4 regions of the Streptomyces sp. NPDC008150 genome follow, and region 4 is predicted to be linked to each of the others. Evidence: riboswitches for the same ligand, from Rfam matches in the RefSeq annotation. Region 4 holds a riboswitch; each other region holds the start of a gene.
What was found. A riboswitch is a leader RNA that binds a small molecule or an ion and turns the genes downstream of it on or off. The one in region 4 is predicted to bind cyclic di-AMP.
Positions count from the first base shown of each region.

Region 1: it holds a riboswitch for cyclic di-AMP, as region 4 does, so the genes downstream of both, ACFZA0_RS12135 (transglycosylase family protein) here and ACFZA0_RS24285 (peptidoglycan DD-metalloendopeptidase family protein) in region 4, are expected to answer to the same signal.
Region 2: it holds a riboswitch for cyclic di-AMP, as region 4 does, so the genes downstream of both, ACFZA0_RS22840 (NlpC/P60 family protein) here and ACFZA0_RS24285 (peptidoglycan DD-metalloendopeptidase family protein) in region 4, are expected to answer to the same signal.
Region 3: it holds a riboswitch for cyclic di-AMP, as region 4 does, so the genes downstream of both, ACFZA0_RS11720 (peptidoglycan DD-metalloendopeptidase family protein) here and ACFZA0_RS24285 (peptidoglycan DD-metalloendopeptidase family protein) in region 4, are expected to answer to the same signal.

Region 1 is NZ_JBIBHJ010000004.1:83,330-90,980, forward strand. It holds gene eno (phosphopyruvate hydratase) at 1-559, opposite strand, end outside; gene ACFZA0_RS12135 (transglycosylase family protein) at 1,104-1,835, opposite strand; cyclic di-AMP (ydaO/yuaA leader) riboswitch at 1,840-2,039, opposite strand; gene ACFZA0_RS12140 (transglycosylase family protein) at 2,237-3,400, opposite strand; gene ACFZA0_RS12145 (cytochrome P450) at 3,601-4,929, opposite strand; gene ACFZA0_RS12150 (nucleoside triphosphate pyrophosphohydrolase) at 4,926-5,945, opposite strand; gene ACFZA0_RS12155 (SurA N-terminal domain-containing protein) at 6,037-6,678, opposite strand; gene ACFZA0_RS12160 (protein kinase) at 6,826-7,651, opposite strand, start outside.
Region 2 is NZ_JBIBHJ010000009.1:178,896-186,546, reverse strand. It holds gene pcrA (DNA helicase PcrA) at 1-1,378, opposite strand, end outside; gene ACFZA0_RS22850 (helix-turn-helix domain-containing protein) at 1,460-2,311, opposite strand; gene ACFZA0_RS22845 (glucose 1-dehydrogenase) at 2,398-3,222, shown strand; cyclic di-AMP (ydaO/yuaA leader) riboswitch at 3,577-3,732, shown strand; gene ACFZA0_RS22840 (NlpC/P60 family protein) at 3,740-4,858, shown strand; gene ACFZA0_RS22835 (hypothetical protein) at 4,908-5,261, opposite strand; gene ACFZA0_RS22830 (NlpC/P60 family protein) at 5,704-6,807, shown strand; gene ACFZA0_RS22825 (methyltransferase domain-containing protein) at 6,833-7,573, opposite strand.
Region 3 is NZ_JBIBHJ010000003.1:528,047-535,697, forward strand. It holds gene ACFZA0_RS11705 (alginate lyase family protein) at 1-72, shown strand, start outside; tRNA gene ACFZA0_RS11710 (tRNA-Met) at 204-277, shown strand; gene ACFZA0_RS11715 (SpoIIE family protein phosphatase) at 458-1,768, shown strand; cyclic di-AMP (ydaO/yuaA leader) riboswitch at 2,018-2,175, shown strand; gene ACFZA0_RS11720 (peptidoglycan DD-metalloendopeptidase family protein) at 2,187-3,236, shown strand; gene ACFZA0_RS11725 (aldo/keto reductase) at 3,379-4,323, shown strand; gene ACFZA0_RS11730 (PrsW family glutamic-type intramembrane protease) at 4,400-5,767, opposite strand; gene trmB (tRNA (guanosine(46)-N7)-methyltransferase TrmB) at 5,907-6,818, opposite strand; gene ACFZA0_RS11740 (MFS transporter) at 6,938-7,651, opposite strand, start outside.
Region 4 is NZ_JBIBHJ010000010.1:183,769-191,419, forward strand. It holds gene ACFZA0_RS24265 (aminotransferase class III-fold pyridoxal phosphate-dependent enzyme) at 1-261, shown strand, start outside; gene ACFZA0_RS24270 (helix-turn-helix domain-containing protein) at 340-1,011, shown strand; gene ACFZA0_RS24275 (DUF6126 family protein) at 1,008-1,127, shown strand; gene ACFZA0_RS24280 (tyrosine-protein phosphatase) at 1,150-1,947, opposite strand; cyclic di-AMP (ydaO/yuaA leader) riboswitch at 2,373-2,534, shown strand; gene ACFZA0_RS24285 (peptidoglycan DD-metalloendopeptidase family protein) at 2,537-3,433, shown strand; gene ACFZA0_RS24290 (GDSL-type esterase/lipase family protein) at 3,704-4,489, shown strand; gene ACFZA0_RS24295 (MBL fold metallo-hydrolase) at 4,673-5,935, shown strand; gene ACFZA0_RS24300 (ATP-binding protein) at 6,541-7,651, shown strand, end outside.

The DNA of each region.
Region 1 (7,651 bases), on a different contig from region 4:
CCTCCGTGCCCCAGCGCAGCGCCTCGGAGAAGGACTCCGCGCCGATCGGGGCGATCATGAACTCCTGGATGTCGACGTTCGAGTCGGCGTGCGACCCGCCGTTCAGGATGTTCATCATCGGCACCGGCAGCAGGTGCGCGTTCGGGCCGCCCAGGTAGCGGAAGAGCGGGAGGTCGCTGGCCTCGGACGCGGCGTGCGCGACGGCGAGCGAGACGCCGAGGATGGCGTTGGCGCCCAGCGAGCCCTTGTTGTCGGTGGCGTCCAAGTCGAACATCGCCTGGTCGATCAGGCGCTGCTCGGTGGCGTCGTAGCCGACGAGCTCCGGGCCGATCTGCTCGATGACGGCGAGGACGGCCTTCTCGACACCCTTGCCCTGGTAGCGGTTGGGGTCACCGTCGCGGAGCTCGATGGCCTCGAAGGCACCGGTGGAGGCACCGGACGGAACGGCGGCACGGCCGGTGCTGCCGTCGTCGAGGCCGACCTCGACCTCGACCGTGGGGTTGCCTCGGGAGTCCAGGATTTCCCGGGCTACGACGACGTCGATGGACGGCACGAGCATCTCCTTCGTGGATGTGACGCTTGAGTGTGCGGGGCGCTCGGCGCTTGGCCTCGCGACTAGAGCCTAACCGTCCCCGGGGCTTCGGCCAGCCGACCGACCGCCCCGTGGACGGACTGACGGTACACATTGTTCATGGACGGAACAAAGGGGGGATGGAAAACGCGGAACTTCGCGGGGGCGCGTGGGCGACGGGACGGGGCGCGCGCGGTGACATTCCCTCACCCCCGGCGCTCCGGCCCCGTTTGATTCCGCTCGCGCGCGGGCGCGGGTGCGCGCGTGTCTTCCGGACAGCAAAATCCCCGCCCGGGTGCGTACGGGGGAACACGCACCCGGGCGGGGAGCCCGTGGGGACGGGGGGAAGGTCCTCACGTTCGCCCCAGGGTGCGGGACGAGCGTGTGAGGACGCTGTGGTTCTGCCGTGTACCGGGCGGCGGCCGCGCTCGCGGGGCGCGACGGTGGGGCGTCGCGGCCCGGCGGCCGTCGGCCGGCCGCCCGGTTCACCTCACGCGGAGCCCGTCGGGGACGAACTGCCGCGGGTGACCGCCTACTTGAGGTGGAGCTGCTGGCCCGGGTAGATCACGTCGGCGTTGTCGACGATGTCCTTGTTGAGCTTGAACACCTTCTTCCAGCCGCCGTTCACGTGGTGCTTCTGGGCGATGGAGCTGAGGGTGTCCCCCTTGACGACCTTGTACTCGCCGTCACCCTTCTTGACCTTCTTGCCGGTGGTCGTGGTGACGGTCGGGCGGTCCTGCGAGCGGGAGGCCTGCGTGTCGCCCGAGCGCTCCGAGGTGCCGGTGGCGGTGCTGCCGGAGGACGACGACGAGGACGACGACGAGCCGCCCGACGACGAGGAGGAGCCCGAGGACGACGACGAGCCGCTGGAGGCGGCGGCGCCGTCGTAGGAGGCGCCGGTCAGGCCGGTGCCGCAGGTCGGCCAGGCACCCTTGCCCTGGGCCGCGAGGACCTTCTCGGCGACGGCGATCTGCTGCGCCTTGCTGGCACCGCTGGCGACGGACGCGTACTGCGTACCGCCGTAGGCGGCCCAGGTGGAGGCCGAGAACTGCAGGCCGCCGTAGTAACCGTTGCCGGTGTTGATCGACCAGTTGCCGCCCGACTCGCACGAGGCGACGGTGTCCCACTGGGACTCGGTGGCGGCGGAGGCGTTGCCGGCGGCCATCAGCGGCGCGGCGACGGCGACACCGGCGACGCCGGCGATGGCGACGGCACGGGTGGCCTTGGACGGGCGACGGTGCTTGCCCTTGCTGGAAAGCAGCATGGAGAGATCCCCTCACCGACGCCTGCGAGGTGAGCTGTCGGGTTCGGGCCGGTTGAGTTGCCCGGCCACGCGTCCCCGTCCGTGGTGCGACGACGACGCGCGGCTTCACCCCAAGCCGTCCCCGGCGGTCTCGACTCGCGTCTCAACTGCCGGGTACGGCACTTACCTTGGGTCCCCCGCTCCTGCCTACGGCGCTTGCGCGACGACTGTTCCCGGGGGGCCGCTGGCAGGATTCGGCGTTGCGGCGACCGGGGCCCGCGTTGGCGAGCGGTGATGACCGTAGACATGCGATCCGGGGAATTTCAAAGACGATCAGGGCTTCTGAGACTCATCCCACACTTTCACCAAAAGGGACATTAGACCGCGAACCGTGACGCGAACTCCCGTTGGTTTTCGCCCGATTAGCTACTGAGATCAAGGGTCTGACCGGGAACGATGCGGTCCGGGTCGGAGCCGATCTCCTTCTTGTTCGCGGAGTACAGCGCGGCCCACCCGCCCTTGACGTCAAGGGAGTCGGCGATGGACTCGATGCTGTCCCCGGCGCGCACGGTGTAGGTGTCGCCCAGCGCGGCGCGCGTGTCCCCGGCGCCGCGCGAGGCGTGACGGCCCGCCGAGGCGTCCCGGGCGGCCGCCTTGGTGGCCGTGGCGGCCTCGTTCGCGCTGCCGCCGCGGTGGCGCCCGACGCTCGTGTCGACGAGCGCGGAGCTGCCCGAATCGCGCGCCGCCGCATAGGCATTGGCCAGTTCGTCCGAATTGTCGGCACTGTCGTCGCCGCTCGACGTCACTCCCGTACCGCCCGGGACGGCGTGCCCGCCGACCGCCCGGCCGGCCGACAGCGAGTCGGGGGTCGACGCGGAGGGCGTGGAGCCGCCGAGCGGGGACGAGGGCGTCCGGGACGGCGTGGACGAGGAGGCCGAGGGCGACCCCGAGGGCGTCGTGGTCCCGGACGGGGAGTCGGTCGAACCGTCCGCGGCGGAGGGGTCGGTGGACGCCGAGGGGTCCGCGGTGTCCGAGGAGCCGTCCGAGGGCACGATCCCGTCCAGCGGCCCCGAGCCGTCCGCGCCGGAGGAGCCCGCGGAGTCGCTCGCGCCGGAGGAGCCCGGCGAACTCGTCGACCCCGTCGAGTCCTTCGTGCCCGATCCGTCCGAACTGTCCGTGTCGCCCGTGGCCGTCGAGCCCGCCGCGTCGTCGGTCGACGTACCGCTCGTGGTGCTCGTGGCGCCGGTCTGCTTCGTCAGCCCGGACAGCGGTCCGCACGCGGGCCACGCGGTGGGGCCGCGGTCGGCGAGGATCTTCTCGGCCACGGCTATCTGCTGGGCGCGCGTGGCCTCGTCGGCGCTGCCGGCGTAGTCGAGACCGCCGTAGTTCTCCCAGTCGTCCTGCGTCAACTGGAGCCCGCCGTAGTACCCGTTGCCCGGGTCGGAGGCCCATTCGCCGCCGCTCTCGCACTCGGCGACCCGGTCCCAGGTGACGCCCGCGGTGGTCGCGGACGTCTGGGTGGCGGCGCTCGCCCCGGTCGCCGCGAACAGCGGAAGGGCTACGGCGGAGCCGGTCACTCCGGCCACGACAAGGATGGCCGGAGCCTGACGGGGCCGACGGTGACGACCGTTCCCGGAGAGCATGCGGAGACCTTTCGCGAGACAGCGTTGGCCGGCGGGCCGGACGGACCGGGTACCGCGCCGATTCGTGAAGTTATAGGCAGGCCATCACTTGTCACAAGTTCATGCCGCGAGGATCACATGAAGGTCACATAGTTGAGGGAGTGTCACTTCCGGTCGGACGGGGCTCCCGGGGCCGCCGGGGTGAACTCCACCGGGAGGGTGCGCAGTCCGCGCATGATGAGCCCCCCGCGCCACCTCAACTCCTCGCGTTCCACGCCCAGTCGCAGGTCGGGGAGGCGGGTGAGCAGCGTGGCGAGAGCGAACTGCCCCTCCAGCCGGGCCAGCGGGGCGCCCACGCAGTAGTGGATTCCGTGCCCGTACCCGAGGTGCTGGTTGTCGCGCCGGGAGAGATCCAGCACATCCGGGTCGCGGAACCGCTCCGGGTCGCGGTCGGCCGCGGCCAGCACCACCAGGACGGGGTCGCCGGCCCCGATTCGCTGCCCGCCCATGGTCAGTTCCTCCGTCGCGAACCGCCAGGTGGCCAGCTCCACCGGACCGTCGAACCGCAGGAGTTCCTCGACGCCCGTCGCCAGCAGGTCCCGCTCGCCCCGGGCGAGGGAGGCCTGGAGCCGCTCGCGCTGCTCCGGGTGGTCCAGCAGGGCGAGCGTGCCGTTGCCGATGAGGTTCACCGTCGTCTCGAACCCGGCGAACAGCAGGATGAACGCCATCGCCGCCGCCTCGTTCTCCGTGAGGTGCTCGCCCTCGTCGGAGGCGCGGATCAGCGCGGAGATGAGGTCCTCGCCCGGTGCCGGCTCGGCGGGCAGCGCCTCGCGCTTGCGGTGGATCAGCTCGGCGAGGTAGCCGCGCATCTTCTTCACCGACCGCGCGACCCCGCCGCGCGGTCCGCCGCCGTGGCGGATCATCATGCCCGCCCAGTCCCGGAAGTCGTCCTGGTCCTCGCGGGGGACGCCGAGCAGGTCGCAGATGGCGTAGATGGGGAGCGGGAACGCGAAGTCGTGGATGAGGTCGGCGCTCCCCCGCTCCGCGAAGGCGTCGATGAGCCGGTCCGTCAGCTCCTGCACGCGGGGCGCGAACTCCGCCACGCGCCGGGGCGTGAACGCCTTCGACACCAGTCGTCTGAGCCGCGTGTGGTCCGGCGGGTCGATGTTGAGCAGATGCGTCATCAGGTCGGCCTTGCGTTCGCCGGGGATGCCGGTCTTCCCCCGGGCGTTCGCCGGCTCGTCGTGGTGGGCCGGGTTCTTCGACAGCCGCTGGTCGGCGAGGACCGCCTTCGCGTCCGCGTACCGGGTGACGAGCCACGCCTCGACACCGCTGGGCAGCCGCGTGCGGTGCACGGGCGCGTGCTCGCGCAGCCAGGCGTAGGCGGGGTACGGGTCGGTGGCGAACCCCCAGGTGAACAGCTCCGGTGCGGGGGCGGAGGGCTGGGGGGCGGAGGGTGCGGGGGCCGCCGGGGTCCCGGGCCGGTCGCTCACTTTCGCCGCGCCTGTTCTTCCGTGAGGCGGACGGCGTCGCGGTACGCGCGGGCCGCCGCCCGCAGGGCCGCCTCCGGATCCACCCCGTCCGCCTCGGCCCGCACCGCGAGCGCCAGCAGGTCGTACCCGGGGCCGTCGCCCGCCGGCAGCGGCACGTCCAGGCCCGCGGCGCGCACCCGGGACGACAGCTTCGCCGCGAGGGCCAGGGCGGGCTGGCCCACGGGGACGCCCTCGGTGACCGACAGGCGCCCCTTCTCCACCGCCTTGGTGCGCAGCCAGGTCTCCCTGACCTCCTCGGGGGTGCGCGCCGTCCCGTCGCCGAAGACGTGCGGGTGGCGGTGGATCAGCTTCGTGACGATGCCGGCCGCGACGTCGTCCACGGAGAAGGGGGCCTCCGGGTCGTCCTCGGCGATGCGGCTGTGGAAGACGACCTGGAGCAGGACGTCCCCCAGTTCCTCGCGCAGTTCGTCCCGGTCGCCGTCCTCGATCGCCTCGACCAGTTCGTACGCCTCCTCCAGGGCGTACTTCGCCAGGCCCTTGTGCGTCTGCCGCGAGGACCACGGGCAGGCGAGGCGGATGCGGTCCATCACCTGGACGAGGTCCAGGAGGCGGGCACCGGGCAGGTCGTAGGAGGCGGGGAGCAGTTCCAGTTCGGGCATCGCGACCCGGCCCGAACCGGCCAGCCGGGCCAGTCCGTCGGTGAGCGCCGGCTCGCCCTCGCCGGCCGCCACGACCACCACGGTCCGGCCGCCCGCGCAGGCGTCCACCAGTTCCGCGGCGGACGGCGAGGCGCCGTCCACCGTCAGCCCGGCCTCGCGCAGGTACGGCAGCTGGGGGTGGGCGCCGTCCGCGCACACGATCCGGTCGGCCGTGCGCAGGGTCTGCCACGCGGGCCACGACAGCAGTCCGGGGGCGACGCGGTGGCTGGTGGTGAGCAGGACGACACGGCCGGGACCTGCGGCGTCGTCCGGTGCCCGGTCCGGGTCGGGGGTGGGCTCGAAGCTGGTTGCGTTCACCCACCGAACGTAACCCACCCCGCTCACCGGCCCCGCCCGTTGTCCACAGGCGGGGGTGCGCGGTGTGATCGTACGAAGGTCCGGCTGTCCGCTACGCGGCTTCCCGGGTGGCGCTCGCCTCGCGCACCCACGGGGTGGCCGCATCGGTGCGGCTGCTCTTCTGCACGTCCCAGGCGCCGTAGCGCGGGTTCAGGTCGACGTGGAGTTCCTTGGAGGCGGCGGACAGCGCCTTCCAGAAGGCGGGTTGGCTGGTCTCGGTGTTGAGGCTCTTGGCGAGCTTCTGGGCCTCGACCTGGACGCGCAGGTTCTCGTCGAGCCGCGCGGGCGCCACCCCGTACTGCTGGAGCCACGTGGTCCGCAGCGCCTTCGCGCCGCCGACCTCCCGCTCCAGTCCCGCCTTCATCTGCTGGACCTCGTTGCGCGAGACGCTCACGCCCGCGTCCTGGGCGGCGCGGTGCAGGACCCGGTCGAGCACCATGCCGTGCAGGGTGTCCCGGGTGAGGCTGCCCGTCTTGGCGACGGCCTGTTCGTACTGGGCCTCGTCGGGCACCGCGGCACGCTGTGCCGCGCGTACCTCGTTCACCCGCTCGTCGAGCTGCGCGACGGTGATCCGCTGCCCGCCGACGACGGCCGCGGCACCGGGGTGCGTGTCGCCCCCGCAGGCGGTGAGGAGCGGGGCCGCGGCGACGAGGGCGGCGGACAGGAGGAGCGCGGTGCGACGGCGGCGGTGCAAGGAAACCTCCCGAGGAGATTGTGCGGCGGTGCACAAAGTCTTGCGGTGATCGATGTTAGGCAGTGGCCCAGGTCTGGCCAACCCATTCGACCAACGATTCACGGGGACTTCGGGCACCGCCGCGCGCGGGGAAGTCGGTCACGGGCGTCAGCCGCGCACCTGGCCCAGCCACTGGAGCGTGCGCCGGATGTCGGCGGCGAGGGGGTGGCCGGGGCCGTTGAGGCGCTCCACGTCCAGCAGCAGCCGCCCGAGGGTCTCGTGCGCGGCGTTGCGGTCGCCGAGGGCGAGCAGCAGGTGGCCGATGCGGCGGCGGACGTCGTGGGCGAGCGCGGGGTCGCCGGAGACGTACTGGTTCTCGTAGTACGGCAGCAGCGCGCGGTACTCGGCGAGCGCCGCCGCCGGTTCCCCGAGCTGTTCGAGGCACTGCGCCGCCTCGTAGCGGAAGCGCAGGGACTGCGGGTCGGCGCGGCCCGCCTCGGCCGCCCGCTGGTCGGCGAGGCGGCGCAGTTCCGGCAGCGCGCGCCGGTACTGGCCGTCGTCCATCAGCGTCGCCGCGTACTGCTTGCGCAGCGTGCGGACCACCGGGGAGTGCTCGCCGTGCTGTTCGGCGGCGACGGGCAGGATCGTGCCGAGGATGTCGACGGCCTGGGTGATGCGGCCCTCGCCGAGCAGCCGCTTCACCTCGTCGACGGCCGCGGCCACGTCCTGCCGGTCCGCCACGGCCGCGACGGGGGCGGGCTGCGGTGCGGGCGTGCGCGCGCGGTCCGGCCACGGGGCGTGCGGGCGCAGGAAGGGGCGCGTGGGGTCGAGGGGCGCGCCGGTGGGCGTCCCGCGCGCGGGCAGCAGGGGCGTGAGGCTCTCGTACACCTCCTGCGCCGAACCGGGCCGGTGCTGGGGGTCCTTGGCGAGCAGCCGCAGCACCAGCGCCTCCAGCGGCTCGGGCACCTCGGGACGCAGCCGGCGCACCGGCAGG
Region 2 (7,651 bases), on a different contig from region 4:
CGACGACCTTGTAGGGCAGGCCGACGCGGATGAAGATCTCCTCGAAGACACGGGACTGGGCGTTGGTGCGGTAGAAGACGGCGATGTCGCCGGCCTTCGCGTCGCCCGCGTCCGTCAGCCGGTCTATCTCCTCGGCGACGAACTGCGCCTCGTCGTGCTCGGTGTCCGCGACGTAGCCGGTGATGCGGGCGCCCTCGCCCGCGTTGGTCCACAGGTTCTTCGGGCGGCGCGACTCGTTGCGCTCGATGACCGCGTTGGCGGCGGTGAGGATCGTCTGCGTGGAGCGGTAGTTCTGCTCCAGCAGGATCGTCGTCGCGTTCGGGTAGTCCTCCTCGAACTGGAGGATGTTGCGGATCGTCGCGCCGCGGAACGCGTAGATCGACTGGTCGGCGTCACCCACCACGCACAGTTCGGCCGGCGGCAGGTCGTCCGCGCGCGGCGGCTCGTCCTCGTCGCGGCCCGCGTCCGCGGAACCGACGAGTTCCCGGACGAGGGCGTACTGGGCGTGGTTGGTGTCCTGGTACTCGTCGACGAGGACGTGCCGGAAGCGGCGGCGGTAGTGCTCGGCGACGTCGGGGAAGGCGCGCAGCAGGTTGACCGTCGTCATGATCAGGTCGTCGAAGTCGAGGGCGTTCGCCTCGCGCAGCCGGGACTGGTAGAGGGCGTACGCCTGGGCGACCGACTTCTCGAAGCCGTCGGCGGCCTGCGCGGCGAAGTCCTCCTCGTCGATCAGCTCGTTCTTCAGGTTGGAGACCTTGGCGCTGAAGGACTTCGGCGGGAAGCGCTTCGGGTCGAGGTCCAGGTCCCGGCAGACCAGCGCCATCAGGCGCTTGGAGTCGGCGGCGTCGTAGATCGAGAAGCTGGACGTGAAGCCGAGCTTCTTGCTCTCGCGGCGCAGGATGCGCACGCACGCGCTGTGGAAGGTCATCACCCACATCGCGTTGGCGCGCGGGCCGACGAGCTGCTCGACGCGCTCCTTCATCTCGCCCGCGGCCTTGTTGGTGAAGGTGATCGCGAGGATCTGCCCGGGGTGCACGTGCCGCTCGCCGAGGAGGTACGCGATGCGGTGCGTGAGCACCCGGGTCTTGCCGGAACCGGCCCCGGCCACGATGAGCAGGGGGGTGTCCGCGTGCACGACGGCGGCGCGCTGGTTCTCGTTCAGCCCGTCGAGCAGGGCCGCCGCGTCCAGCACCGGGCGCGGGGCGCCGTCCCGGTAGTGGGTGTCGCGGTCCGGCGGCGCGTCGAACTTCCCGCCGAACAGATCGTCCGGGACCTGCTCCGGAGCGTGTTCGTCCTCGGGCGGGGGCGGGGGCTCCTCGTCGCGCGGGCTCGGGGCCCGGAGGTTCGCCAGGAAGTTGTCGTCAAAGAGGCTGCTCATCGCTCTCCGAGTCTAGGGCGCCCCACCGACAGCCGGTGCCCGCCCCGGAAAGTCGGGGCCCCGCGGTCCGCGGCCCTGCCCTCAGCGGGGAACGTCCATGCGCTGCGTGCCGACGACGGACAGCAGCCGCAGCGCCTCCTCGGACGGTGAGCCCGGGTCTGCCGTGTAGATCACGAGCCGCTGGTCGCGGTCGGCGATGTCGAGGACGTCGCAGTTGACGGTGACCGGGCCGACCACCGGGTGCGCGAACGTCTTGCGCAGGGTGTGCTCGTCGCACACGTCGTGGGAGTTCCACAGCCGGACGAAGTCGTCGCTCCCGGCGAGCAGGCCGTCCACGAGTTCCCGGACCCCGGGGTCCTCGGGGTAGCGGGCCGCCGCGGCGCGCAGCCGCCGGGCGGCGGTACGGGCGAACGCGTCCGCGTCGGACACCCCGTACAGCCGGAGGCCGTCCCGGTGCGGACCGAGGAGGACGCGCCGCAGGAAGTTGCGGTCGCGGGGCACGAGGGCGGAGAAGTCCTCCATGAGGGCGGCGGCGAGGTCGTTCCAGGCCAGTACCTCGTACGTCGCCGACATCACTGTGGCGGCGGCGTTCGGGAGGCGGTCCATCAGGTCGAGGATGCTCTGCCGCACCTCGCGCGGCGGGCCGGGCGGCGGGCCCGGGGGCGCGCCGGCCAGGTGGTGCAGGTGGGCGCGCTCGGCGTCCGTCAGGCGCAGGGCGCGCGCGAGACCGGCCAGCACCTCGCGCGAGGGATGCGCCCCGCGCGCCTGTTCGAGACGGGTGTAGTGCTCGGTGGAGATGTACGCGAGCTGCGCCACCTCCTCGCGGCGCAGCCCCGGGGTGTGGCGCCGGGGCCCGGCAGGGAGCCCGACGTCGGCGGGGGTGATCCGCTCGCGCCGGGTGCGCAGGAAGGCCGCCAGCTCTCGTCTGTCCACATCTCCAGTGTGCGCGGGGCCGTGCGCGTCCTCCAGGTACGGCCTGTACCTGGAAAGCCCGGGGCCACCGGCGCACGCTCGGTCCCATGAACAGCACACCGGCAACCACACCCACGACCACACCCGCGACCACACCCGGACCCGCGCCCGCCGCCGGGCTGCTGGCCGGCAAGGTCGCCCTCGTCACCGGCGCCGGGCGGGGCATCGGCGCCGCCGCGGCACGCCTCTTCGCGCGGGAGGGCGCCCGGGTCCTGCTCGCGGCCCGGACCGAGGAGCAGCTCGCGGCGGTCACGGCGGAGATCCGCTCGGCGGGCGGCACCGCGGACCACGTCCGGTGCGACCTGGCGGAACCGGACGGCGTGCGGGCCGCCGTGGACCGTGCCGCGGAGCTGTACGGCAGGCTCGACGTGGCCTTCAACAACGGTGCCGCCTTCACCCCGCCCCGCCCGCTGGACGAGGTGACGGAGGCCGACTTCGACCACCTCTACGCCGTGAACCTGAAGGGCGTCTGGCTGGCGATGTCCGCCCAGGTCGCCGTGATGCGGGCCACCGCCGGACAGGGGGCGATCGTCAACAACTCCAGCGTCGGCAGCCTGGGGGCGAACCCCCGGCTGCCCGCCTACGGAGCGATGAAGCGGGCGGTCAACAGCCTCACCGAGTCGGCGGCCGTGACCTACGGTCCCGAGGGCATCCGCGTCAACGCGGTCGCCCCGGGCAACACGCGGACGCGGATGATCCGCACGTGGGAGGAGTCGGACCCGGGGCTGAGCGACCGGCTCGCCGCCCGGAACCCGCTGCGCCGGGCCGCCGAACCGGCCGAGATCGCCGAGGCCGCCCTCTGGCTCCTGAGCGACCGCGCCTCCTACGTGACGGGCACGGTGCTCCGGGTGGACGGCGGCGCGAGGGCCTGAGCGACGGGCCGGCGCCGGGCGGTGCGCCGGCGGCAACGGGTGCGCGCGAGAGACCGGTTGGCCGCTTCACCCGACCCGGCCTCCCAACCCGGCCTCCCGTCCCGGGCGTTGAAAGATCCGCAAAGTGGGCGCGAACGCCGATTCCCCCCTTCGGCGGACCAACCGGGTTCATCGCGACAGGAGTTGGACACACCCTGTGACCAGGCGGTTTCAGGTCACGAAAATGTATCGGGCATATCGCCTACCGACCTTCACAGCGGCCGCACGCGTTGGTTACCGTTCGGTCGGGCCGTACGACCCCCACCGGCGAACGTCGCCGGGCCGCACGGCCCCCGCCGAGTCCGCGCGTCCCAGGGGCCGTTCACGCCCCCGTGCCGCCGGAGCCGGGGACCCACCGCGAACCTGGGGTGAATCGGTCCGCCTCCGCCGAGGCGCCGGCCGTAGGGCAGCCTTCCGGATCCATCCGCCCGAACCCGACAGCTAACCCGGTAGGCGGAACACGGAAGGAGTCGCCCTCGTGGCGTCGCACCGCAAGCCGCGCCCGACGGGAACGCGCGTAGGCATACGCACCCCCGTGCTGGCCACGGCCGCCCTCACCTCGGTGGCCCTGTTCTCCCAGACCGCGCAGGCCGCCCCCGTCACCGCCGACAAGCCGAGCGTCGAGGAAGTGCAGAAGAAGGTCGACGCCCTCTACCGGCAGGCCGAGTCGGCGACGGAGAAGTACAACGCGGCCAAGGAGAAGACGACCACCCAGCGCAAGCAGGTGGACAAGCTCCTGGACGACGTCGCCAGGCGCACGCAGAAGCTCAACGACGCGCGCGACGAGCTGGGTTCGTTCGCCGCGGCCCAGTACCGCTCGGGCACGGCCACGGACACCACCACGTTCCTGCTCGCGGACACCCCCCAGGGCTATTTCGACCAGGACCAGTTGATGAACCGGCTCACCAGCCGCCAGAAGAGCGCGGTCGACGACTACGTCACCGAGCAGGCCGCGACGATGAAGAAGCGCGCGGAGGCGGCCAAGAGCCTGGAGTCGCTGACCACGACGCAGACGAACCTGAAGACGGCCAAGACGACCGTCCAGACGAAGCTGGGCGACGCGCGCGAACTGCTGTCGAAGCTGAACGCCGAGGAGAAGGCACGGCTCGCGCAGATCGAGAAGGAGAAGCAGGAGAAGGCCGACGCGGAGGCCGCGGCGCTCGCGAAGAAGCAGGCCACCGAGCAGACGGCCGCGCAGGGCTCCGGGTCGTCGTCCACGGCCGCCGCCCCGGCGGACTCCTCGCGGGCCGCGCAGGTCATCGCCTTCGCCCGCGCCCAGATCGGCAAGCCGTACGTCTGGGGCGCCACCGGCCCCGGCTCCTACGACTGCTCCGGGCTCACCCAGGCCGCCTACCGGTCCGCCGGCGTCACCCTGCCGCGCGTCACCACCGACCAGGTCAACGCCGGCACGACGGTCTCGCTGGCCGACGCGCAGCCCGGGGACCTGATCTTCTTCTACAGCGACGTCAGCCACGTCGGCATCTACATCGGCGACGGCATGATGATCCACGCCCCGAAGCCCGGCGCGTACGTGCGCGAGGAGTCCATCTACTACGGCGGCTCGTCGATCATCCACAGCGTGGTGCGGCCGGCCTGACCCGGTCGCGCGGCGGGCCCGGTCGCCTGCGGGTGACCGGCCCGCGTGATCAGGTCCAGAGGACGGCGATGAAGATGTTGGCCACGGTGAGCGCGCCCACCGCCGCGAACAGCCCCTTCTCCACCGTCTCGTCGTCCCGCTTCACGTAGACGAGGCCCAGGATCACGATCAGCACGGCCAGCTTGATGCCGATCTTGACGTTGTTGACGGGGTGGTCGTCGGCCTGGCTGAGGCCGACGAGGACCGCCCCGGTCACCAGCATGGTGAGGGCGCCGTGCAGCATCGCCGGGACGAAGCGGGCGGTGCCGCGGCCCATCGCCTTCATCTGGGTCAGGAAGCCCCCGAGCAGGGCCGCGATACCGATGATGTGCAGGGCGACGAAGAGATGGATGAGTACGTCCATGGTCCGGAGCCTAGTGAGGGGGCTCCCGGGGTCCGCACACCGCCCCGGTGCCCGGACGCCGTCGCGTGGCGCGTATATGCGCCCGCCATATCAATCCGCCGCTCCCGCCGGGTCCGGATCGGCGCATCGGTCATCACCCCGCGTGGAGTCGACAGGCGCGCCGGACACCGGCGATCACATACGGTCACGTTCCGGACCTCTGCCGCCACTTCCGCACAGTCCGTCGCCGGGCCGAGATTCCCCGGTCTAGCGTCCTGCCCCAGGTGACCGGCTCCTCACCGCCGCCCCACCCGGGGCGACAGCCGGACACCACCGCCGAGAAGGTCCGGCGGCGGCCCGCTCCCCTGCACTTGCCGTCGCCGGACGCGGGCCCGCCACCGCGGCCCGTGGGGGCTGATCGGCCGGTCGAGTCGAGTGGGACGGGAAAGGACGTGGACTCCACGTGGCAGCGCACCGCAAGCCCCGACGGCGGTCAGCGAACGGCAGCACGATCCGCAGGGCGGCGACCATCGCCCTCGCGGGAGCGGCGACCGCGACGGCCTTCGACGGTTCGGCACAGGCGGAGCCCCAGGTGACGGCGGCCCAGGTCAAGGCCAAGGTGGACAAGCTGTACCAGGACGCGGAGGCCGCGACCGAGAAGTACAACGGCGCGAAGGAGAAGGCCGACCACGCGTCGGGCCGCCTGCGCACCCTGCACGACGAGGCCGCGCGCAAGACCATGAAGCTCAACTCGGCACGCAAGCAACTGGGTTGGGTCGCGGCGTCCCAGTACCGGGAGGGCGGTCTCGACCCCGCCGTGCAACTCGCGCTCTCCGACGACCCCGCCGCGTACCTGCGGGGCGCGGAGTTCGCGGAGCGCGCCGGCCACCAGCAGTCCACGGCGATCGCGAACGTCCGCAAGGAACTGCGGGAGATCAAGCAGATCCGGGACGCGGCCGACGTCGAGGTCACCACGCTCAAGTCCCGCCAGGCGGAGCTGAAGAAGCGCAAGAAGACCATCAACGGCAAGCTGGAGCAGGCGAAACGGCTGCTGGACCGGCTGTCGGCACCCGAACGCGCGGCGGTCGTCGCCGACGGCACGGGCACCGGCGCCGCGAGCCGTGCCTCCCGGTCGTCCTCCGCCGCGCGCACCGCCCTGCCCGCGACGGGCTCGCCGGGATCGTCGACGGCGGCGGCAACTCCCGTACCGGCCACGGACTCCCGTGCCGCCGCGGCCGTCGCGTACGCGTACAGCAAGCTCGGCAGCCCGTACGTGTGGGGCGCGACGGGGCCGAACGCCTTCGACTGCTCGGGGCTCGTCCAGGCCGCGTACCGCTCCGCGGGAGTGGCCCTGCCGCGCACGACCTACGCCCAGATCAACGCGGGCACCCGCGTCTCCCGCTCCCAACTCCAGCCGGGCGACCTGGTGTTCTTCTACTCGGGCATCAGCCACGTCGGCATCTACGTGGGCAACGGCCGGATGGTCCACGCCCCCAACCCGTCGGCGCCGGTACGGGTGGCCCCGGTCGACGAGATGCCGTTCGCGGGGGCGACACGGGTGGCGTGAGATCGGCGTGTGCGGTCGGCCGGCCTCACGCGGGCTTGCGCCACACGGAGACGTGCTTCCCGGCGTCCTCGCCGAACGGCGTCCCGTCCCAGTCGGCGACCCGCCGCTCCAGCTCCAGCCCGGCGATCCGTGCCATCAGGTCGAGTTCGGCCGGCCAGGCGTACCGGTGCCGGGAGTTGGCCCGACGGTAGCGGCCGTCGTCGCCGTCACGGACGAAGTGATGGGAGACGAGGGTCTGTTCGACCAGGTCGAAGGTGTCGAAGCCGAGATGCCGATCGGAGACGTCGAACGGCACCGCGACCTGTCCGGGCGGCAGGAACCGCAGCGGCGGCACGCCCAGCTCGATGACGAAGCGCCCGCCGGGCGCCAGATGACGGGCGGCGTTGCGGAAGCACTCGACCTGCTCGTCCTGGGTGAGCAGGTTCCCGATGGTGTTGTAGACGAGGTAGACCAGCGTGAACTCGCCGGGGACGACGGTGGTCGCCATGTCCCCGATGACCACCGGGAGCGTGCTCGCGTCGATCTTCCGCCGCAGCACCGCCGCCATGTGCTCGGACAGTTCGACACCGGTGACCGGCACGCCGCGCTCCCGGAGCGGGACGCCGACACGCCCGGTCCCGATGGCGAACTCCAGCGCGGGGCCGTCTCCGGCGAGCCCGGCGAGGAAGTCGAGGGTCGGCCCGAGAACCGCGTCCGAGGACGTCTCGACCTCCCCGGCGTCGTAACGCTCGGCCATCTCACGAGTCCACAGCTCACTGCTCGTCATGGGCACCCACCCTGCCGGTGAACGAGGTCCGCTGTCGAAGCAATTACCTCCGCGAGGGCGCGGCGGGAAGACAGGCGT
Region 3 (7,651 bases), on a different contig from region 4:
CGGCCCAACGGCACCGACGACCTCTTCGTCTCCTGGGAGACCCTCACGCACGCCGACAACCCGGCCAACTGACGCGGCCCGCGCGACCCCTCCGGCCGCCCGCGCCACGCCCGGCGCGGGCGGCTCCGGAGCAGCTCAGGGGCCCCTCGTGGACAGGTGTGTGCGAGCGGCCCCGAAAGTGACGTACACTGGAGTCACAACGACGCGGGGTGGAGCAGCTCGGTAGCTCGCTGGGCTCATAACCCAGAGGTCGCAGGTTCAAATCCTGTCCCCGCTACTGAAGGCCGGAGGCCGGAATCCTTTGAAGGATTCCGGCCTCCGGTGTTTTCGTCGTCCGCCCTCCCCGCCCCGCCGGACGTCATCCGGTCGGGCCACCCCGGTCGCCCGGCGCCCCCGCCCCCGGGACTCTGGACAGGCGGTGCGGTGTCCGGCGTGAAGGACGTGGCAGGAGACGAGAGTGCGGCCTGGTGGCGTGGAGGGCGAACAGCCGTACGACCCCGGTCGCGGGCAGGACGGTCCGGCGGAGGGCGCGGCCGGCCGCGGCGGCTCCTACCCGTACGGTCCGCAGGGCCCGGTGGGTCCGCACGCCAGGGCCGGGGGCCGGCTTCCCGGCGACGCGGTGCCCGACCCCGGACTCGGCACCACCGCTCCGGCCCCCGCCGGGACCCGCGGGCACTTCCGTGCCGACGAGGAGTCCAGGCGGCGGCTCACCGCCCGCGCGCTCGTGCGGATGCTGCCCGCGCTGCTGATCGTCGGGGGTGCCTGCTACGACTACCTCACGCCGACCAATTTCACGGCCGTCCCGTTCTTCACCGCCGCCCCGCTGATCGCGGCGGCGATCCTCTCCCGGCGGGGCACCGTCCTCGTCGGTGTCGCCGGTCTCCTGGTCGTGGCGCTGTTCCGGGCGGAGCTGGACACCGTCGACCGGGTCGACGCGATCACCGAGGTGATCACCGTGGTCACGGTGTCCGTCCTCGCCGTCGTCATCAACCTCGTCGTGCGGCGCAGCGACGAACGCCTCGCCTCCGCGCGGGAGATCGCCGAGGCGGCCCAGCGCGCCGTGCTGCCGCAGCCCGCCCACCGGATCGGCGGGCTGGACATCGCGGCCCTGTACGAGGCGGCGCAGGCGGACGCGTTCATCGGCGGCGACCTCTACGCGGTGCAGGACAGCCCGTACGGGGTGCGGCTCGTCGTCGGGGACGTGCGGGGCAAGGGGATGAGCGCGGTGGCGGCGGTCGCCGTGGTCATCGGATCGTTCCGGGAGGCCGCCGAGCAGGAGGCCACGCTCCAGGCGGTCGCCCAGCGGCTGGAGCGCGCGCTGGCCCGCGAGGGCACCCGGCGCAACGGCCTCGACGCCTTCGAGGGATTCACCACCGCGGTCCTCGCCGAGATCCCGCACGGCCTCGACGTCGTCCGCCTCGTCAGCCGCGGGCACCCGCCGCCGCTGCTGCTGGACGCGGACGGCGCGGTCACCACCCTGCTCGTGCGCGAGCCGTCGCTGCCGCTGGGGATGGGCGACCTGGGGATGTGGCCGGACCGCGTGGAGGAGTCGGACTTCCCGAGCGGGGCGACCCTGCTCTTCTACACCGACGGCCTGTCCGAGGCGCGCGACGCCCGGGGCCGCTTCTTCGACCCCGCGCGTCGCCTTTCGGGGCGCCCCTTCGACGACGCCGACCAGTTGGTCGCGACGGTCGCCGCCGAGGTGCGGCGCTACTCCGGGGGCGGCACCGCGGACGACATGGCGCTCCTCGCGGTCCGCCGGCCCTGACAGCCACCCGCACGGACGTTGTCACCGAGCGTGCCCGGACGGCAGCCCAGCGCATAACGACTGACACACCGTCAGATGAGAGAGGTCGCGCGGGGGCCGGTCAACTCGCCCGGATTGGACCACCGGTGGCCGGTTGTGTCCGGCGGAGAAGCGTTAATGATCAAGGAGAACGGCTTGGAAACCATGCCTCCTGTCTATTAACGTTCGATAACGCAGCGCGGTCGTCCCAGCCGTCACAAGAGGCGGCTCCGTGCGCACGCGCCGAATCCCGCGAGGGAACCGGGGAACCACCAACTTGGGGTGAATCGAGCGTATGTGGCCGTGCTCCGCACGGGACGTATACGCGCGTAGGAGACCTTCTGCTCCGAACCCGTCAGCTAACCCGGTAGGCGAGACGGAAGGAAAGGAGCACGCCCGAGTGGCGTCGAACAGGCCTGCCCCCTACGCGCCTCAGGTACCGGAGCCCCGGTTCCCCGAGACCGGGACCCTCGCCCGCGGCGACGGCGCCGACGAGGCCCCCTGGGGAGAGTGGAATCCCACCGAGGAGTCCATTCGCCCCGTCGTCCGGGGCAAGCACCGCGTGGGCAAGCAGCGCGGCGGCGGACTCGCCCGCAGCTCCACCGTCCTCGGTGTCGGTGTCATCGCGGCCGTCGGCGCGGGCGGCATGGCCAGCGCGCAGCCCGGCAAGCCGCCGGTCTCCATATCCGTGCCCCACCTGCCGTCCGTCGGCGCGCTGATCGACGACGTCGAGCCGGGCGCCGACGCCCCGGAGGGCTCCGCGACCGCGCTCAGCACGGTCGGCGTCAGCACCGCCGACGCCGAGCAGGGCGCCTCCGACGCCGGTGAGGCACTGCGCGCCCGCATCCTCGCGCAGGCCGAGAAGCAGCAGGACCTGGCGGACAGCAAGGTCCAGGCCGAGGCCACCAAGGCCGCCGCCAAGCAGGTCGCCGCCGTCGCCGCGAAGGCGGCCAAGGAGGCCGAGGCGAAGGCCACCGCGGCGAAGGAGAAGGCGGAGGCGGAGGCCAAGAAGAAGGCCGAGGCCGAGCGCCTGGCCGAACTGGCCAAGCAGTACACGCTGCCCACCTCCTCGTACACGCTCACGTCGCGGTTCGGCGAGGCCGGCTCGCTCTGGTCCTCCGGCTACCACACGGGCCTCGACTTCGCGGCCCCCACGGGCACGCTGATCAAGGCGATCCACAGCGGCACGATCACCGAGGCGGGCTGGGCCGGCTCCTACGGCTACCGCACGATCCTCACCCTGGACGACGGCACCGAGCTGTGGTTCTGCCACCAGTCGTCGATCAACGTCACGGTCGGCCAGAAGGTCGCCACCGGTGACGTCATCGGCCGCGTCGGCGCCACCGGCAACGTCACCGGGCCCCACCTCCACCTGGAGGTCCACCCCGACGGCCAGGCCACCGCGATCGACCCGATGGCCTGGCTCCAGGCCCGCGGCGTCAACCCCTGACGGACCCGGGGGACGTTCTCCGGCGGTCCTGACGGCATCCCCCCGGCGCCGGGGCCGCCGGTCCCGTCCCGGGCACGCCCCGTTCCGGCCCGGTGCGGGGCGCATGGAATACGGGCTTCCGGCGCTCCTGTTGAATTCGGGCATGACCTCACTTCGCAAGCTCGGTACGACCGACGTCGACATCTTCCCGCTCTGCCTCGGCGGCAACGTCTTCGGCTGGACGGCCGACGAGACGCAGTCCTTCGCCGTCCTCGACGCCTACGCCGCGGCGGGCGGCAACTTCGTCGACACCGCCGACTCCTACTCGGCCTTCGCCCCCGGCAACCACGGCGGCGAGTCCGAGACCGTCATCGGCAAGTGGTTCAAGGAACGCGGCAACCGCTCCGAGGTCGTGCTCGCCACCAAGGTCAGCCAGCACCCCGACTTCCGGGGCCTGTCCGCCGCCAACATCAAGGCCGCGGCGGACGCCTCCCTCACCCGCCTGGGCACCGACTACATCGACCTCTACTACACGCACTTCGACCAGCCCGACGTGCCCGTGGAGGAGATCGTCGGGGCGCTCGACGAACTGGTGCGCGCGGGCAAGGTGCGGCACATCGCCGCCTCCAACATCTCCCCGGAGCGGCTGCGCGCCTCCCTCGACTTCTCCGACCGCGAGGGCCTGGCCCGGTACGTGGCGCTCCAGCCGCACTACAACCTGGTCTCCCGCGACACCTACGAGGGCGGCCTCCAGGACCTCGTCGCGAAGGAGGGCCTGTCCGCCGTCCCGTACTTCTCGCTGGCCGCGGGCTTCCTCACCGGCAAGTACCGCGCGGGCGAGAAGGTCGACAGCGCGCGGGCCGGCGGCGCGGCCAAGCACCTGGAGTCCGAGCGCGGGCAGCGGGTCCTCGCGGCCCTCGACGAGGTCGCCGGCGCCCACGGCGCACCCGTCGCGACCGTCGCCCTGGCATGGCTCGCGGCGCAGGCCACGGTGACCGCGCCGATCGCCTCCGCCCGGACCGTGGAGCAGCTCCCGGCGCTGCTCGGCGTCGTGGACCTGTCCCTCACGGACGAGGACCTCGCGAAGCTGACGACGGCCTCCGCCTGACGCCCGCCCGTACCGGCCGGCGCCGCGCCCGTACGGCCAACACCCGTACCGGACGGCCCGCGTTCCGCGGGACGCGCTACGTCGCCCGGTACGGGTTGTACGCGGGCTGCCGCGCCGGCCCGTACGCCGTCCACCCCGCGTACGAGGGGGCGGCGCCGTAGGGCGTCCACGGCGCGGGCGGCAGCAGGACCGGCGGCAGCAGCACCGGCACCGGGGGCGCCGTGATCCGCGCCGCGTGGGCCAGCGCGGGGCGGGCGACCTGGCGGCGCCCCCAGAGGGCGTGCAGCAACTCCCGTTCGCGTGCCGCGAATTCGGGGCCCACCCGGCCGTCGGCAGCGCGGTCGCGCAGCAGCGCGAGGGAGGTGGCGTCCGCCTCGTAGCGGGCGACCTCGCGGGCGCCCGCCCGGCCGAGATGGTGCCGGGCGTACTCGCGGGCCACCCGCCGGGCCCGCATCGAGCCGAGGACGTACGGCTCGGCCGGGGTCAGCCACCCGGCGACCGCGTACGCGGGCAGTTCCTCTCGCACGGTCCGCAGCTCCCGCCGCCGGGTGAACACCGCGAGCCAGGTGAGCAGTCCGAACGCCGGAGCCATCAACACCCCGTACACCACGAGGAATCCGTACTCGCCGAACCGCGAGGAGCCGTTCCACGCCGCGTGCATGCACATCGCGAGCAGCAGCCCGGCCGCCGGCAGCAGCACGCGGGACACCCGCCTGCCCGGACCGCAGCGGGCGGCGAGGCCGAGCCCGACGCCGGTGAGCACCGTGAACAGGGGGTGCGCGAAGGGGGACATGACGATCCGCACGAAGAACGTCGCCGCCGTCACCGAGGTGAGCCAACGGTCCCCGGTGAGCCGGTCGGTGCCGAACGCGGTGCCGAGGTAGAGGATGTTCTCGGTGAACGCGAAGCCGGTCGCGGTGACCCCGGCGACCACCACCCCGTCCACGATGCCGGTGAAGTGCCGTCTGCGGAACAGGAAGACGAGCAGCACGGCGGCGCCCTTCGCCGACTCCTCCACGAACGGGGCTATCACCGTCGCGCCGAGGTTGTCCGCGCCCGCCGGGTCGGTGGTCGCGGTGGCTATCCACCGGGTCGCGAAGCCGTTGGCGAGGATCGCTATCAGGGCGGCGGCGCACGCGCCCCAGGCGAGGGCGAACACCATGTTCCGCCAGGGCGCCGGGTCGACCCGGTCCAGCCAGCGGAACGCGGACAGGAGCAGCGGCACGGGCAGGACGGCGAGGCCGAGCCCGACCAGGAAGCCCTCGTTGCCGGTCTGCCGGCGCACCAGGGCGAGGATGACCAGGCCGGAGAGGGCCAGCAGCGAGCTGACCGCCGTGTACCGCACCCCGCGCCGCTGCCACCAGTGCGCGGGACGTGACGCGGGTGACGGCACCCCGTCGGTGTGCGCGGCGGGGTGCGTCGGAGCCGGGGGACGACTGACCACGTCACCGACCCTAACGACGGAACGCGCGGGCCGCGACGGTGCGTCCGGTTCCGCCCGTGTCCGGCGGGAGTTCAGGGGGCGCGGAGGGGATCGAGGTGCGCGCCGCGTGCTTCCGCGCGCCGGGTGCCGGGAGTCGCCGTCAGCTGTTTCCGGCCGGGTCCGGCGGCTCCGCTTCCCGCGCCGGTCGGGCCAGGGCCGCTTCGGCCGCCGGCTGTGCGGCCCGGCGGCGGAACAGCAGGTCGTGCACGGTGTGGCCCTTGTCGAGGCCCTGGCCCTCGAAGCGGGTCAGGGGACGGAACGCGGGGCGCGGCGCGTAACCGCCGCCGGGCACCGTGTTCTCGAAGTCGGGGTGCGCGGTGAGCACTTCGAGCATCTGCTCGGCGTACGGCTCCCAGTCGGTCGCGCAGTGCACGAGCGCCCCCGGCCGCAGCCGGGTCGCGGCCAGTGTCAGGAACTCGGGCTGGATCAGCCGGCGCTTGTGGTGCCGCTTCTTGGGCCAGGGGTCGGGGAAGTAGACGCGCAGGCCGTCGAGGCACCCGGGGTCCAGCATCTCGCGGAGCAGGATGATGGCGTCCCCGTTGGCGACCCGGATGTTGGACAGTCCGTTCCGTTCCGCGAGATTCAGCAGGTTGCCCTGGCCCGGGGTGTGCACGTCCACGGCGAGGATGTTGACGTCCGGGTCGGCGCCGGCCATCTGCGCGGTGGCCTCGCCCATGCCGAACCCGATTTCGAGCACCACGGGGTGCGCGTCGTCGAACAGGGCCCGGGGGTCGGGGACCGGGTGGCCGTCGATGTCCAGGCCCCACACGGGCCACAGCCGCTGGAGCGCGTCGCCCTGCCCCTGGGTGACCCGGCTGCGCCGCGGCTGGAAGCTCCGGATCCGCCGCTCGAAGTGCGACCCCGCCGGGTCGGCCTGCGGCCCGCCCGGGAAGCGGGGCTCGCCCTTGGCCCGCGTGGCACCGCCACCGGTGGGACCGGGAGCGGGCGCGGGGACCGGCGAGGGCGACGACGCGGGTACGGGGGCGGCGGAGGGGTTCACGGAGTCAGACACAATGCGTCGATTTTACGTGGGCGCGCGCGGGAGCGTCCCGTGGAGGGCCCGGAGCGGGCGCCGTCCACGGGACGGACCGTCGTCCACGGGACGGACGCGGCCGAGGCCGGGCGGATCCGTCAGGCCGGTGCCCGCAGCAGCGGCCGGGCGCGCTCGCGCAGCTCCACCACGCGCGGCTCGTCGCCGTACGGCTCCAGGCGGTGCAGCAGGTCCTTCACGTACTCCGTCGTGCGGGCCGAGGAGATGCGGCCGGCCACCTCCACCGCCCGTACGCCCTGCTCGCAGGCCGCGTCGAGATTGCCCGACTCCAGTTCCGCGACGGCCGAGACCACCAGGCGCAGGCCGTGCGAGCGCACGAACTCCTCCGTCGGCTGCGACAGCGCCTGCTCCGTGAAGTGCCGGACCTGGCGCGGGATCTTCAGGTCGCGGTAGCACTCGGCGGCGTCGGCGGCGAACCGGCCGTACGAGTAGAAGCCGAGCCAGGAGGGGTCGTTGTCGCCGTCCCGGGCCCGTTCCAGCCAGCCCTCGGCGGCCCGCAGCGCGGCGCCCGCGGCGTGGGCGTCGCCGGCGCGGGCGTGCGCGCGGGCCTCGACGAGCCGGAAGAAGCTCATCGTGCGCGCGGTGGCCAGGCCCCTGTTGCGTTCGAGGGCCGCCTGCGCGAGGTCGACGCCCTCGTCGGCGAACCCGCGGTAGGTGGCCTGGAGCGACATGGAGGCGAGGACGTAACCGCCGAGCGGGACGTCGGCCGCGGCACGGGACAGGCGCAGGGCCTGGATGTAGTACCGCTGGGCGGCCTCCTGCTGGCCGGTGTCGAACGCCATCCACCCTGCCAG
Region 4 (7,651 bases):
ACCATGCTCCAGGCCGCCCGCAAGGGCCTGTTCGCGCAGATGGTCGTCGTGCCGCTGCTCCAGCGGCACCGGATCCTCACCCAGGTCTCCGGCGACCACCTCGAAGTGATCAAGCTGATCCCGCCGCTGACCATCGGCGAGCGCGAGGTCGACCGGTTCGTCGACGCGTTCACCGCCGTGATGGACGACGCACACAGCGGCGGTGGACTCATGTGGGACTTCGGCAGGACACTGGTCAAGCAGGCGGTCGCGAACCGCTAGCCGACCCGGCTCCCGACAGTTTTTGCCTCTGAGGCAACAAATTTGCCTCAGAGGCAACGCCTGCGGCTCAATGGAGGCATGAGCTCCTCCGAGCACCCCGAACAGTCCGAGCGGCCCGAGCCCCCGGATCCGCCCGCGGACGGCACCGCAGGCGACCTCCCCGCCGTCGCGCCCCAGCTCCGGGCGCTGCGCCGGCGCGCCGCCCTCACGCTGGAGGCCGCCGCCCGCGCCGCCGGGCTCTCGCCGGCCCACCTCTCCCGCCTGGAGACCGGCCGCCGCCAGCCGTCGCTGCCCATGCTGCTCGCGCTGGCCCGCGTGTACGGAACCACCGTCTCCGAACTGCTCGGCGAGACCGTCGCCGACCGCGACTCCGTCGTGCGCGCCGCCGCCATGGAACCCACCCGGGCGGGCGGCTGGACGTACTGGCAGGCGGGCGCCCACGGCCGCGCCATGCAGGCGCTGCGGGTCCACGTCCCGCACGGCTCCCAGGGCGACATCGTGCGCGTCCATCCCGGCGAGGAGTGGCTGTACGTCCTCACCGGGCGGCTCCGGCTGCGGCTCGGCGACACCACGCACCTGCTCGCACCGGGGGACAGCTCCCACTTCGACTCGCTGACCCCGCACCGCATCGCCGCGGAGGACGCCGACGGGGTCGACCTCCTCTTCGTCCACACCCTGCTCCAGAGCCCCACCGCCGCCCTGTGCCTCGGCCCGGCCGCGGGGCACTCCCTCCCCGGAGAGACGTCATGACCGACATGGAAGAGAAGTTCCCCCGCGCCCTGTGGATCCGCCTGCTCATCTACATCGCGGTCGGCCACTTCTTCGCCGGGTTCATCTACCTGCTGTTCTCGGTCGGCGCGAAGTGACGGCGGAACCGGACCGCGGTACTCAGTCCAGCAGCCGCTCGCGCAGCCGCTCCCGGGCCGCCGCGTCCAGGCCGAGGCCCTCCTCCAGGTAGGCGTCGGTGCCGCCCCACGTCCGCTCCACCGTCTCCAGCGCCGCCGTCAGGTACTCGGCGCGCGCGTCGAACAGCGGGCTCAGCAGCTCCATCACCTCGGGCGAGTAGGCATCGGCGGACGTGCCGCTGCGGCGCACCTTGTAGCGCCTGTGCTTGGCGTTCGACTCCAGGTAGTCGGCGAGGATCGCGTCCCGCTCGACCCCGACCGCCAGCAGGGTCACCGCGACGGACAGGCCCGCGCGGTCCTTGCCCGCCGCGCAGTGCATCAGCACCGGCACGCTGTCCTCGGCGATCGCGCGCAGCACCCGGGAGTGCTCGGCCGTGCGGGTCGTCACGATCTCGCGGTAGGACGCGATCATGCGGTTCTCCGCCTTGCCGTCGCCCAGCAGCGAGCGGAGCTGGTCGACGTCGCCCTCGCGGATCATCTTCCAGAACCCGGAGCCGTCCGCCGGGTCGCTCAGCGGCAGGTTCACGTTGCGCACGCCCGGCAGCTCGACGTCCGGGCCCTCCAGGCGGCGGTCGGCCTCGTTGCGGAAGTCGAAGATCGTGTGCAGCCCCAGGGAGCCGAGGAACACCGCGTCCTCCCCGGTCGCGTGCGCCAGGTGACCGCTGCGGAACAGCACGCCGCGGCGCACCGTGCGTCCGTCCGTGGTGGGCAGTCCGCCCACGTCGCGGAAGTTGCGGACGCCTGTCAGCTCGGGTTCGGTCGACGGCACTCGCTGCGTCACGGGGACTCCCTCCATACGGCCCCGGCGGCGCGGCTCCACGTGTCGCCGACGGTGGCGCTCCGACCCTACGACACGGCCCGCCGCCCGCGGGACGGCCCGATTTCCGCACCGGTGCGCGACATCGCCGATGTGTCCGCAATGGTGCATTCGCCCCGAATGAGGCGCAGATAAAGAGGGGTTCACCGGGTCCTGGTGAGGAGCGTCATATTCGTGACCGTCCGTGGCGGGTTCCGCTCTCGGAATTCCGTTGAGTTCCGCGGCAATTGGAAATGCCGCATCCGGCGAAATTGCACACAGGGTCACCGGAATTCCGGGCAAAGGATCAAGAAAGGGCCATGGCGGACAAGGTCGTGCTTGTTTCCGTACGTTCGGTTCGCCTACGTTCACCTCCGATCCGGACGGACGCCCAATCCTGCCGCCGCCCGGAACTCCACACACCCACCCGTGCACGGCAGGAGCGGGGGACCCACAGGCACGACCGCCTGTTCCGGTTCCCGGAACGGCTCGGGGTGAAGCCGCTCTCTCGCGGCCGGGCATCTCCAGCCCGAACCCGACAGCTCGCCCCGCAGGCGCCGGAGAGGAAACAGCCATGCCCGCACAGGGTAAGCACCGCCGTTCGAAGGCCCAGCGCCTCACCCGCACCATCGCCGTCGCCGGCACCACCGGCGGCATGGCGCTCGCCCTGCCGCTGATCGGCGCCGCCGGAGCGCACGCGGCGACGCAGCAGAGCGCCCCCGCGCAGCAGTCCGCCGCGCACGGCGCCACGACCTACACGGTGAAGTCCGGCGACTGGCTCGCGCGGATCGCCGAGCAGCACCACGTCGACGGCGGCTGGAAGAAGCTCTACCAGGACAACCGCGCGGCCGTCGGCTCCGACCCATCGCTGATCCACGCCGGCCTGAAGCTCACGCTCGGCACCGGTTCCGCGACGGCGGGCGCCTCCACCACGGCGACGACCTCCTCGTCGACGGAGTCCAACTCCGCGGCCCAGAAGGCCACTTCCGGCTCGTCCGACGCCACCGCGGCCACGACCTCCACCGACTCCGGCGCGCATGCCGACTCGGCCTCCACGTCCACGGGCTACACCCTCCCCGTGACCGGAGCCACCATCGGCACCGGCTACCACGTCGCCGGCAGCATGTGGTCCAGCGGCTACCACACCGGTGTCGACTTCGTCGTCCCGACCGGCACCAGCGTCAAGGCCATCGCGGCCGGCACGGTCGTCTCCGCCGGCTACGACGGCGCGTACGGCAACGAGGTCGTCATCAAGCACGCCGACGGCAAGTACTCCCAGTACGCCCACATGTCGCAGCTCTCCGTCTCCACGGGGCAGACCGTGACCGAGGGGCAGCAGATCGGCCTGTCGGGCGCCACGGGCAACGTGACCGGCCCGCACATGCACTTCGAGATCCGGACCACGCCGTACTACGGCTCGGACGTCGACCCGGTCGCCTACCTGAGCGAGCACGGGGTCACCGTCGGCTGACGCCGCCGCGGACCGCAGAGGGCCGGACCCCGATCCCGGGGTCCGGCCCTCGGTGCGTCCGCCTTAAGGCAGTGCCCGCGAAGTGTTCGTCCCCGGTGCGCAAATCGTCGCTTCAACGCCCTTGGTGCGAAGGTTATTTCCGAGTTGGGAAACTGTTTACGAGTGGCTTATCTCACCGTTCGTCAACCCCTTCCTACGGTCGCGTAAGTCACATCGGGAGGTGAATCATGGTGCGACGTGGCAAACGATTCGAAGAGTGACAGCAGAGCGGTGATCGGGTCGTACGTGGCGGTGGGGGACAGCTTCACCGAGGGCGTCGGCGACCCCGGTCCCGACGGTTCGTACGTCGGCTGGGCCGACCGGTTCGCGGTGGTGCTCGCCGACCGGCGCCCCGAGGGCGACTTCAAGTACACGAACCTCGCGGTGCGCGGCAAACTGCTCGACCAGATCGTGGCGGACCAGGTGCCGCGGGCCGTCGAACTGGCCCCCGACCTCGTCACGTTCTGCGCGGGCGGCAACGACATCATCCGGCCCGGCACCGACCCGGACGAGGTGGCCGAGCGGTTCGAGGACGCCGTGGCGAAGCTGACCGCCGCCATCGGCACGGTCGTGGTGACGACTGGCTTCGACACCCGCGGTGTCCCGGTGCTCAAGCACCTGCGCGGCAAGATCGCCACGTACAACGGTCACGTCCGCGCGGTGGCCGACCGCTACGGCTGCCCCGTGCTCGACCTCTGGTCGCTCAAGGCGCTCCAGGACCGGCGGGCGTGGGGCGACGACCGGCTCCACCTCTCGCCCGAGGGGCACACCCGGGTGGCGCTGCGGGCCGGCCGGCTCCTCGGCATCGACCTCCCCGCCGACCCCGAGCAGCCCTGGCCGCCGCTGCCGCCGCGCGGCACGCTCGACATCCGCCGCGACGACGTGCAGTGGGCGCGCGAGTTCCTGGTGCCGTGGATCGGCCGCCGGCTGCGCGGGGAGTCCTCCGGGGACCACGTGACGGCCAAGGGCACGCTGTCGCCCGACGACATCAAGACGTGGATCACCAAGGTCGCCTGACGCCGCCGCGGTCTCCCGCCGGACCGTCCCCGTCGTGCCCGCCGCGTCCGCGCGGGCCGCGCACGGTGGGGGACGGCCCGGCGGGAGACCGCGCCCGTGCCGTAGCGTGCCGGTCGAGGGCCGGGCGACCCCTGGGCCGCCCGGCCATAATGGAATACCTGACCGATTCGACCTGGAGGCACCGTGGCCGGTTCCCGTTCATCGAGCTCCGGGCTCCGCGCGCTGCAGCCCGCAGCCTTCGGCGTGGACCCCAGCGGTGAGCGCCTGGCGCGCATCCGCAGATCCCCCCATTTCAAGGACGGCGTCTTCCAGAACCCCGGAGGACCCTCCAGCCTCGGCCCGACCGGGTCGAAGCTCGACCTCGCGAAGACCTACTTCGACCGGGACCTGAAGGCGCGCCGCGCCCCCCGCAGCACCGTCCCCGTGCACCCCACCACCCTCGCGGACCTGGAGAAGCCTCCGGTGAGCGGACTGCGGGTGACCTGGATGGGGCACTCCAGCGTCCTCGTGGAGATCGACGGGCAACGGGTGCTCTTCGACCCGGTGTGGGGCGAGCGGTGCTCCCCGTTCGCGTTCGCCGGCCCCAAGCGGCTGCACCCCGTCCCGGTGCCGCTGGCCTCCCTGGGACCCGTCGACGTCGTCGTGATCTCGCACGACCACTACGACCACCTCGACACCCCGACGATCCGTGAACTGGCGGGCACCGACACCCTGTTCGCGGTGCCGCTCGGTGTCGGCGCGCACCTGGAGCACTGGGGCGTGCCCGCCGACCGGCTGCGCGAACTCGACTGGCACGAGACGACCGAGGTCGGCGGACTCACCCTGACCGCGACGCCCGCGCGCCACTTCTGCGGACGCGGACTGCGCAACACCCAGCACACCCTGTGGGCGTCCTGGGTCGTCGCGGGCCCCGAGCACCGCGTTTACCACAGCGGCGACACCGGCTACTTCGAGGGCTTCCGGGACATCGGCGCCGCGCACGGGCCGTTCGACGCGACGATGATCCAGGTCGGCGCGTACTCCGAGTTCTGGCCCGACATCCACATGACCCCCGACGAGGGCGTCCGCACGCACGTCGACCTCCAGGGCGGCGACGCCGGGGCCGGCGTGCTGCTGCCGATCCACTGGGGGACCTTCAGCCTGGCGCCGCACGCGTGGGAGGAGCCGGGGGAGTGGATGCTCAGGGCGACCCGGGAGGCGGGCGTCACCCTGGCCGCACCCGAGCCCGGGGAGCCGTTCGAACCGGCCGTCGCACCGCCGTCGGCACCCTGGTGGCGCAGCGCGGCGGAGGCGCCCGCCGGCGGCTGGCCGGAGGTGCCGTTGCTGGTGGAGGCGGCCGTCGTGTCCGCGGTGGAGACGGCCGGCGCGCGTTCCGGCGGCGAGGACCCGGGTCCGGTGTCCTCCCGGGGCTCCGAGGAGAGCAGCACCCAGACGGCCGACCAGTAATACGCACCGCACCGCGTCGCCCCGTCCCGCGCCCAACCGCGCGGGACGGGGCGACGCGCGTTTTCGACGTCCGGTGCACGCCCGCGCACGACGTCCCGCGCACGGCATCCCGCGCACGACGCCCGGCGTTCGCAAGTGACCGCGTGTGATCGAAAACGCCTGAGCGGGTTGCGAGTTGGAGCGGTTGACCGAGACGTGCCCTCGCGCTGACGTACGAACTCTCATACCAGAGCGGGACGCTGTGCGGGGGAGTTCGTCAACTGCACATCGCACCTGACACGTCGGCGACTACTGTGAGTCGCCGTTGGTCCACAGAGGGCAGATTTTTCCGCTCCCGCGACCGGCGGCGCGCGATCGTCCGGACACGACGCGCGGACCGTGCTCGCAGCGAGGTTCACCGTTCACACCGAGGGGGTGTCGTCATGGACCGCACCGGGTCCGAACTCCCCGACGGCGCACGCCCCCCGGCGGACGGCGAACCGCCGCGCCGCGCGAAGGCGGCGCGGTCCGGACCCCGTCCGAAGGCGCGCCCCGGGCCGTCCCCACGGCCCCGCCCCGCACGACCCTCCCGCCCCGACGCACCAGCCTCCCGTACGAGGACACCGATGTCCCAGCTCCGCGCACCGGCCGCCCGCGCAGACCGCCGTGAGGGCGGACGGCACGGCCGGCCGGTCGACCGCAACGCCCCCGCGCTGCCCGAGGCCCATGTACGCCCCCAGCTTCTGCGGCTCGCGGTGCTGCCGCCCGTCGCGGTCGCCCTGGCCGCCGCGGCCGCCGTCCTCTTCATGGCCCGCTCCACCGGAGTGCGGCCGGGTCTCACCCTGTCCGCCGTGCTGGCCGGCGCCGTCTCCGTGACGCTCGCGGCCGTCGCGATCGCGGCGGTGGCCGCCGACCGGGCCGCCCGCTCCGTGCGCGACCGGGTCGACGCGCTGCGCTCCGGCAGCGTCCGCGGCGAGGCCGACCTGCGCACCCTCCTCGACGCGCTGCGCCAGGGCGAGGCGCCGCCCCGGCGCAAGGCGCGCGGCGGCGGCCCGCCGAGCGACGCCGACGACTTCGAGCTGCTCGCGGCCGACCTGGCGCGCGAGCGCGAGGGCGCCGTCACCGCCGTCGTCCAGGCCGCCCGGCTCTCCACCCGCGCGGGCCACGAACAGAAGGTCGAGGTCTTCGTCAACCTCGCCCGGCGGCTCCAGTCCCTGGTCCACCGCGAGATCGCCATCCTCGACGAGCTGGAGAACCGGATCGAGGACCCGGACCTCCTCAAGGGCCTGTTCCACGTCGACCACCTCGCCACCCGCATCCGCCGGCACGCCGAGAACCTCGCCGTGCTCGGCGGCGCGGTCTCCCGCCGCCAGTGGAGCAACCCGGTGCCGATGACCGAGGTGCTGCGGTCCGCCATCGCCGAGGTCGAGCAGTACTCCAGGGTCAAACTCGTCCCGCCCCTCGACGGCACCCTGCGCGGCCACGCGGTCGCCGACGTCATGCACCTGCTCGCCGAACTGGTCGAGAACGCCACGGTGTTCTCCGCCCCGAACACCCAGGTCCTGCTCCGCGCCAACGTGGTGACCGCCGGACTCGCCGTCGAGGTCGAGGACCGCGGACTGGGCATGCCGGTGGACGAGCAGCACAGCATGAACCAACTCCTCGCCGACCCCGACCAGGTGAACGTCGCGGGCCTGCTCGCGGACGGCCGCATCGGTCTCTACGTGGTCTCCCAGC